DNA from 3 places in the Kitasatospora sp. NPDC056531 genome. Region 1 is predicted to be linked to each of the others. Evidence: predicted binding sites of a transcription regulator. Region 1 holds the regulator's gene; each other region holds the start of a gene.
What was found. The regulator HspR, encoded in region 1, represses chaperone genes until heat shock. The targets are predictions, from matches to a motif close to TTGAGNNNNNNNNNCTCAA.

Region 1 (2,263 bases):
GCGGCCTGTTCAACCGCGGCGGCACCCGGCAGGCCCAGCCCCGGCGCGGCGCCGACGTCGAGACCGAGGTGACGCTCTCCTTCGAGGAGGCGGTGGACGGCGCGACCGTCCCGCTGCGGATGACCAGCCAGGCCCCCTGCCGCATCTGCAACGGCACCGGCGCCAAGTCCGGCACCACCCCGCGGGTCTGCCCGACCTGCGTCGGCGCCGGCACCGTCAGCCGCGGCCAGGGCGCCTTCGCGCTCTCCGAGCCGTGCAAGGACTGCCGCGGCCGAGGCATGATCGTCGACGACCCGTGCACCGACTGCCACGGCAGCGGCCGGGCCACCTCGGCCCGCACCATGCAGGTCCGCATCCCGGCCGGCGTCCAGGCCGACCAGCGGATCCGGCTCAAGGGCAAGGGCGCCCAGGGCGAGCGCGGCGGCCAGCCCGGCGACCTCTACGTCACCGTCCACGTCGACCCGCACCCGGTGTTCGGCCGCAAGGGCGACAACCTGACCGTCACCGTCCCGGTCACCTTCCCCGAGGCGGCCCTCGGCGCCACCATCGAGGTGCCCACGCTCGGCGGCCCCGCCGTCAAGCTCAAGCTGCCCCCGGGCAGCGCCAACGGTCTCACCATGCGCGCCCGCGGCAAGGGCGCCACCCGCAAGGACGGCACCCGCGGCGACCTCCTCGTCACCGTCGAGGTCGTGGTCCCCCAGCACGTCGACGGCGACGCGCTGAACGCCCTGGAGCAGTACCGCGAGGCCACCGCCTCCGACGACCCGCGAGCCGCCCTCTTCCGGGCGGCGAAGGGAGCGTGACGACCAGATGTCCCCGAACCCGATGACCCCCGACAGCCCGATCGGCCCCGGCCTCGGCGAGGGCCTTCCCGGCGACGGCCCCCGCCGCACCCGGCGCACCGCAGCGGCCCCGCCGCAGTACGTGCTCACCGAGGAAACCCCGGTGTACGTCATCTCGGTCGCCGCCGAGCTGTCCGGCCTGCACCCGCAGACCCTGCGCCAGTACGACCGCCTCGGCCTGGTCTGCCCCGACCGCACCGCCGGCCGCGGCCGCCGCTACTCCGCCCGCGACATCCAGCAGCTGCGGGAGGTCCAGCGGCTCTCCCAGGACGAGGGCATCAACCTGGCCGGCATCAAGCGGATCATCGAGCTGGAGAACCAGGTCACCGCCCTCCAGGCCCGCATCACCGAGCTGGTCGACTCGCTGGAAGGCGCCGCCACCGCCTTCCAGCAGCGCGAGGCCGCCGTCCACGCCTCCTACCGTCGCGACCTCGTCCCGTACCAGCCTCCCACCCCCCAGTCCAGCGCCCTCGTCGTCTGGCGCCCCAAGCGCTGACCCGGGGCACTGCTCACCTCACCAGCCGCCGGCTCCCTCCTGTTCGGGGGGTGCCGGCGGCTGGCGTGTGGTGAAAAAATGCTGCGGCAAGGAGCATCGATCGCTCGATGCCCGGGACGAATCACCAGCCGGATCCTGCGTGCCGCTTAAGATCCTTGCTGCAGTAGCCATCCGTCGCGTTGACTAACTTGTCCGGTCAACACAAGGAGCCGAGAATGAGTGGGCGAGAAGGAGCAGGTGCCGCGCCAGGCGGACTGCGCATCCTGTCGGAGGATGCCCGCACGCTCTATCTGAAAGCCGTGAGCGAGAACGGCCGGCTGAGCCGGAATGCCGGCGGATCGGGCGAGGATTCCGCCCTCCAGGAGTTGCTGGACCTCGGACTGCTCATTCTCGACAACGAAGAGCCGGACGCCTATTTCGCCGTCGATCCGACACAGCTCTCGGCGGGTCTGAGTTCAGCATGGCAACGACAGGCCCTCGATCTCCTGGCACGCGCGGTGGCGCTGCCGACGGAACTCGGCGAACTCGCCGAGGCTTTCCACGCCCCGAACCAATCCGGGGGGCCCATCGAATACGTCAGAGGCCGCGCCCTGATCAATCAGCGACTTCAGCAATCCGCGGCCAGCGGATGGACCGAAGGGCTCGCCATGCAACCGGGCGGCCCGCGCCCTGCCGAGCTGTTGACCGCGTTCCTGGACCGGGACCTCGACATGCTCCGTCATGGTGCGTCGATGCGGACGATCTACCACGCGAGCACCCGTTACCACCAACCGACCAGGGACTACGTGGCACAACTGGCCAAGGCGGGCTGGCAGTTCCGGACCCTCGACGAGCCCTACACCCGACTGATCGTGGTCGACCGACAGTTGGCGGTGATTCCCGTGGCGGGCGACAACGTCGCCGCCTTCATATACGACCCCGCTGT
Region 2 (2,263 bases), on a different contig from region 1:
TCTGGACCAATGCCGGTAATCCGGCCGGTCCCCGGGGCGACGGTCTTCACGGGCTTTTCTCAGGTGCCTCTCAGAACCTCGACGTACCGTGGCCACGACAACGCTCCGCCGGATGGGATCAGGGCCCCGCGCCGGTACGTTGGGCTGCGGCGAGGACCGACGGCTGCGGGCGTGGAGCGGAGGCGGCATGGCTGGACTGCGGCGCGACGCCGGCGGGAGCGCGGCCGCGCGGGTGCCGTACGGAATGCTCCGCCACGGGCTGCGCACCGGCGTATTCGAGTGGCTGCTGGAACGGGTTCCGACACCTCGGCGCAACCCCTTCACGCTCGGGTACCTCGCGGTGGTGGGCGCCACCACGACCTTCGCCACGCTCGCCGATCCGGAACTCGTCCAGCGGTTGCAGCAGGCCTCCAGTTCGGACGGCCACAACCTGCTCCAGCATCCTTTGCGCGCTCTTGTGCTGAGTGGGTTCTGGGTCGCCGGGGACGTGTGGATGCCGTACCTGTGGGGCTTCGCCTTCACCCTCGCGCCGCTGGAGCGCAGGGTCGGACCGGCCCGGGCGGCGGCGGTGTTCGCGATCGGGCACGTGTCCGCGACGCTGCTCTCCCAAGGGGTGGTGATCGCCGCGGTGGAGACCGGGCGGATGGCACCCGCGGCGATGGACTACCTGGACATCGGGGTCAGCTACGGCGTGCTCGCCTGCCTGGGGGCGGTGGCCGGGTTGTTGCCCCGGCGCGGGCGGCTGCTGGCGCTGGGCGGCGCCGGGCTGATGATCGCCCAGCAGATCGCCACCGAGAAGGACGTGGTCACGGCCGTGGGGCACCCGGCCGCGGTGCTCGCCGGAGTGGCGCTGTGGCGCTGGCTGCGCGGGGCCGAGCGGCGCCCGCCCCGGCCGCGCCGGCGCTCGGCGACGGTCCCGGCGGCCGGGTCGGCCCCCGCCGCGGTGCGCGCCGGTGCGCGGCCGTCCGCCGCGCGCTGACCGACCGACCCCTTCGTTGGGCTCTCCTTTCCCCATGCTTTTGACGGTGCCGTCCGCCGGTCCGTCCTGCGGCCTCTCTGTTCGCTCGTGGCGAACAAGGTGCCGGGAACATCCGGGCGCCGCGAAGCCTTAGTCAGGTCGGCTCAAGTTCACTGACTGGGGAGAGATCATGGCATCGACGTCCACTCCGCTCACCCTGCCCGTACTGCCGCTCGACGACGAGGTCGTCCTCCCGGGCATGGTCGTCCCGCTGGACCTGAAGGACACCGAGGTGCGCGCCGCCGTCGAGGCCGCCCGCGCCGCGGCCACCGGCTCCGGCAAGCCGCAGGTCCTGCTGGTCCCGCGGGTGGACGGCTCGTACGCGGCGGCCGGCACGCTGGCCACCGTGGAGCAGGTCGGCCGGCTGGCCGACGGCCCCGGCACTATCGGGCAGCCCGCCGCGCTGGTGCGCGCCGTGCGCCGGGTCCGGATCGGGGTCGGCACCACCGGCCCCGGCGCCGCCCTCTGGGTGGAGACCACGCCGTTCCGGGAGTCCTCGGTCGGCACGCCGGTGGCCGGGCGGGCCGCCGAGCTCGTCAAGGAGTACAAGGCGCTGTCCACCCAGTGGCTGCGCAAGCGCGGTGCCTGGCAGATCGTCGACCGGGTGGCCCAGATCGAGGGCGTCGGCGAACTCGCCGACAACATCGGCTACGCGCCCTTCATCACCGCCGAGCAGAAGCTCAAGGTGCTGCTGGAGGCCGACCAGGTCGCCCGCCTGGAGTACGCGCTGACCCTGCTGCGCGACCACCTCGCCGAGGAGGAGGTCAACGACACCATCCGCAAGGACGTCGAGGAGGGCGTGGCCAAGCAGCAGAAGGAGTTCCTGCTCCGCCGCCAGCTGGAGGCCGTCCGCAAGGAGCTGGCCGAGCTGAACGGCGACCCGGCCGACGAGGAGGGCGACTACCGCGCCCGGGTCGAAACCGCCGACCTGCCCGAGAAGGTGCGCGAGGCGGCGCTCAAGGAGGTCGACAAGCTGGAGCGCGCGTCCGACCAGTCCCCCGAGGGCTCGTGGATCCGCACCTGGCTGGACACCGTCCTGGAGCTGCCCTGGAACGAGCGAACCGAGGACGCGTACGACATCTCCGGCGCCCGCGCAGTGCTGGACGCCGACCACGCCGGGCTGACCGACGTCAAGGACCGGATCGTCGAGTACCTGGCCGTCCGCAAGCGCCGCTCCGACCAGGGGCTCGGGCTGGTCGGCGGCCCACAGGAGGGGCAGCGCGAAGCGCTTCCCAAGAAGGGTGG
Region 3 (2,263 bases), on a different contig from region 1:
CGGCGACGACCTCATGGAGGGTGTCCTGTTCCAGCTGCCGCCCGGCTACGACGTCCTGTTCGGCCGCCCTGTACCCGGCCACTGACCCTGACCCGCTTTCGTGCCGCCGCTCACGCCGCGGCGGCCCGTCCCGGAAGGCCATCGCCATGACCCGGCACCGCCGCCTGATCCAGCAGGTCCGCACCCTCGGTCGCTACCCCAGTGACGCGGAGGCCGAACGCGTCCTCGATGCGGTCCTGGCCGTTCTCGGCTCCCAGCTGACCGGCGAGGAACGCTGCGAGCTGGCCGCCGCGCTCCCTGAGCGGGCCCGCGCCGTCTTCGCCTCGCAGATCCCCCTGCCCGAACCCGTCGCCGCGCCCGCCTTCGTCGAAGCTGTCGCCCGAGCCCTGGACACCAGCCTCACCGGCGCCCGCTGGGACGTCTCCTCCGTCCTGGCCGCCCTCGAATCCCTCGGCGGCGACCGGCTCACCGACCGCCTCCTCGCCCGCCTGCCCCGCGGTTACGCGCTCCTGTTCGGCCGCGCCGACCTCGCCGCCGCCGCTTGAAACCCCGCCCGGCCCGGGGATTCCAGGCGGCGGGCGCCGGACGTCACTGGCCGCGGGCCCGGTCCAGGTCGGCCTCCAGCTCCTCCACCCGGGCCTGGAGATCGAGTACCCGGCGCGCGCCTTCCAGGGTCAGTCCCTCGCTGATCAGTTTCACCAGGGCCGCGACACGGTTGATCTCCCGGCGTGAGTAGCGGCGCTGGCCGCCCGCCGAACGGGTCGGCACGACCGCGCCCAGCTCGTCCAGTCGCCGCAGGAACGCCACCTGGACGTGCAGCATCGCGGCGACCTGCCCCACCGTGTACAGCGCGGCATCCGCGTCATCAATGGGCAGCTCCACCACCGCGACCTCACCTCGCCGCTCGCTGAAACCTCACTTCCACGTTACAGATTTCCTCCAGCCGCAGCCATCGACTTATCCTTGAGTCCATGAGGCTCAAGTTTCATTCCTCCCGCTGAGGCAAGACGGGAGGGATAGCAGGAGAGGAGGCCCGGCAATGTCACGCGCAGTCGGTATCGACCTGGGAACGACGAACTCGGTGGTCTGCGTGCTGGAGGGCGGCGAGCCGGCCGTCATCGCCAACGCCGAGGGCGCCCGGACCACCCCGTCGGTGGTGGCTTTCGGCAAGGGCGGCGAGGTGCTGGTCGGCGAGGTCGCCAAGCGGCAGGCCGTGACCAATGTGGACCGCACGGCCCGCTCGGTGAAGCGGCACATGGGCGAGAGCGGCTGGCGGTTCCCGGAGAAAGGGGACGTGAACGGCAAGCGCTACACCGCGCAGGAGATCTCGGCGCGGGTGCTGCAGAAGCTGAAGCGCGACGCCGAGTCCTATCTGGGTGAGGACGTGACGGACGCGGTGATCACCGTGCCCGCGTACTTCAACGATTCCCAACGCACGGCTACCAAGGAGGCGGGTGAGATCGCGGGCCTGAAGGTGGCGCGGATCATCAACGAGCCGACCTCGGCTGCCCTGGCGTACGGCTTGGACAAGGAGAACGACCAGACGGTGCTGGTTTTCGACCTCGGCGGCGGCACGTTCGACGTGTCGCTGCTGGAGATCGGCGAGGGCGTGGTGGAGGTGAAGGCCACCTCCGGTGACACCCACCTGGGCGGTGACGACTGGGACCAGCGGATCGTCGACCACCTGGTCAAGCAGTTCAAGAACGGCTACGGCATCGACCTGTCCAAGGACAAGATGGCAGCCCAGCGGCTCCGGGAGGCCGCGGAGAAGGCGAAGATCGAGCTGTCGGCGGCCACGGAGACGACGATCAACCTGCCCTACATCACGGCCTCCGCCGAAGGCGCTCTCCACCTGGACGAGAAGCTCACCCGCGCCCAGTTCCAGCAGCTCACCGCCGATCTGCTGGAGCGCTGCGAGGGCCCGTTCCACCAGGCCGTCAAGGACGCCAAGATCGAGGTGAAGGACGTCGACCACGTCATCCTGGTCGGCGGCTCCACCCGTATGCCGGCCGTCACCGACCTGGTGAAGAAGCTCACCGGCAAAGACCCGCACAAGGGCGTCAACCCGGACGAGGTCGTCGCCATCGGTGCCGCCCTGCAGGCCGGCGTGCTCAAGGGCGAGGTCAAGGACGTCCTGCTGCTCGACGTCACCCCGCTGTCCCTGGGCATCGAGACCAAGGGCGGCATCATGACCAAGCTGATCGAGCGCAACACGACCATCCCCACCCGGCGCTCGGAGGTCTTCACCACGGCCGAGGACAAC

Region 2: the regulator HspR is predicted to act here: its motif matches at 1,108-1,126, upstream of lon (endopeptidase La).
Region 3: the regulator HspR is predicted to act here: its motif matches at 964-982, upstream of dnaK (molecular chaperone DnaK).

The regions. Positions count from the first base shown of each region.
Region 1 is NZ_JBHTTU010000002.1:60,522-62,784, forward strand. It holds gene dnaJ (molecular chaperone DnaJ) at 1-803, shown strand, start outside; gene ACFQ87_RS02935 (heat shock protein transcriptional repressor HspR) at 811-1,338, shown strand; gene ACFQ87_RS02940 (hypothetical protein) at 1,554-2,263, shown strand, end outside.
Region 2 is NZ_JBHTTU010000016.1:2,893-5,155, forward strand. It holds gene ACFQ87_RS16790 (rhomboid-like protein) at 188-979, shown strand; gene lon (endopeptidase La) at 1,149-2,263, shown strand, end outside.
Region 3 is NZ_JBHTTU010000006.1:177,125-179,387, reverse strand. It holds gene ACFQ87_RS09665 (DUF2267 domain-containing protein) at 1-85, shown strand, start outside; gene ACFQ87_RS09660 (DUF2267 domain-containing protein) at 147-545, shown strand; gene ACFQ87_RS09655 (helix-turn-helix domain-containing protein) at 589-882, opposite strand; gene dnaK (molecular chaperone DnaK) at 1,040-2,263, shown strand, end outside.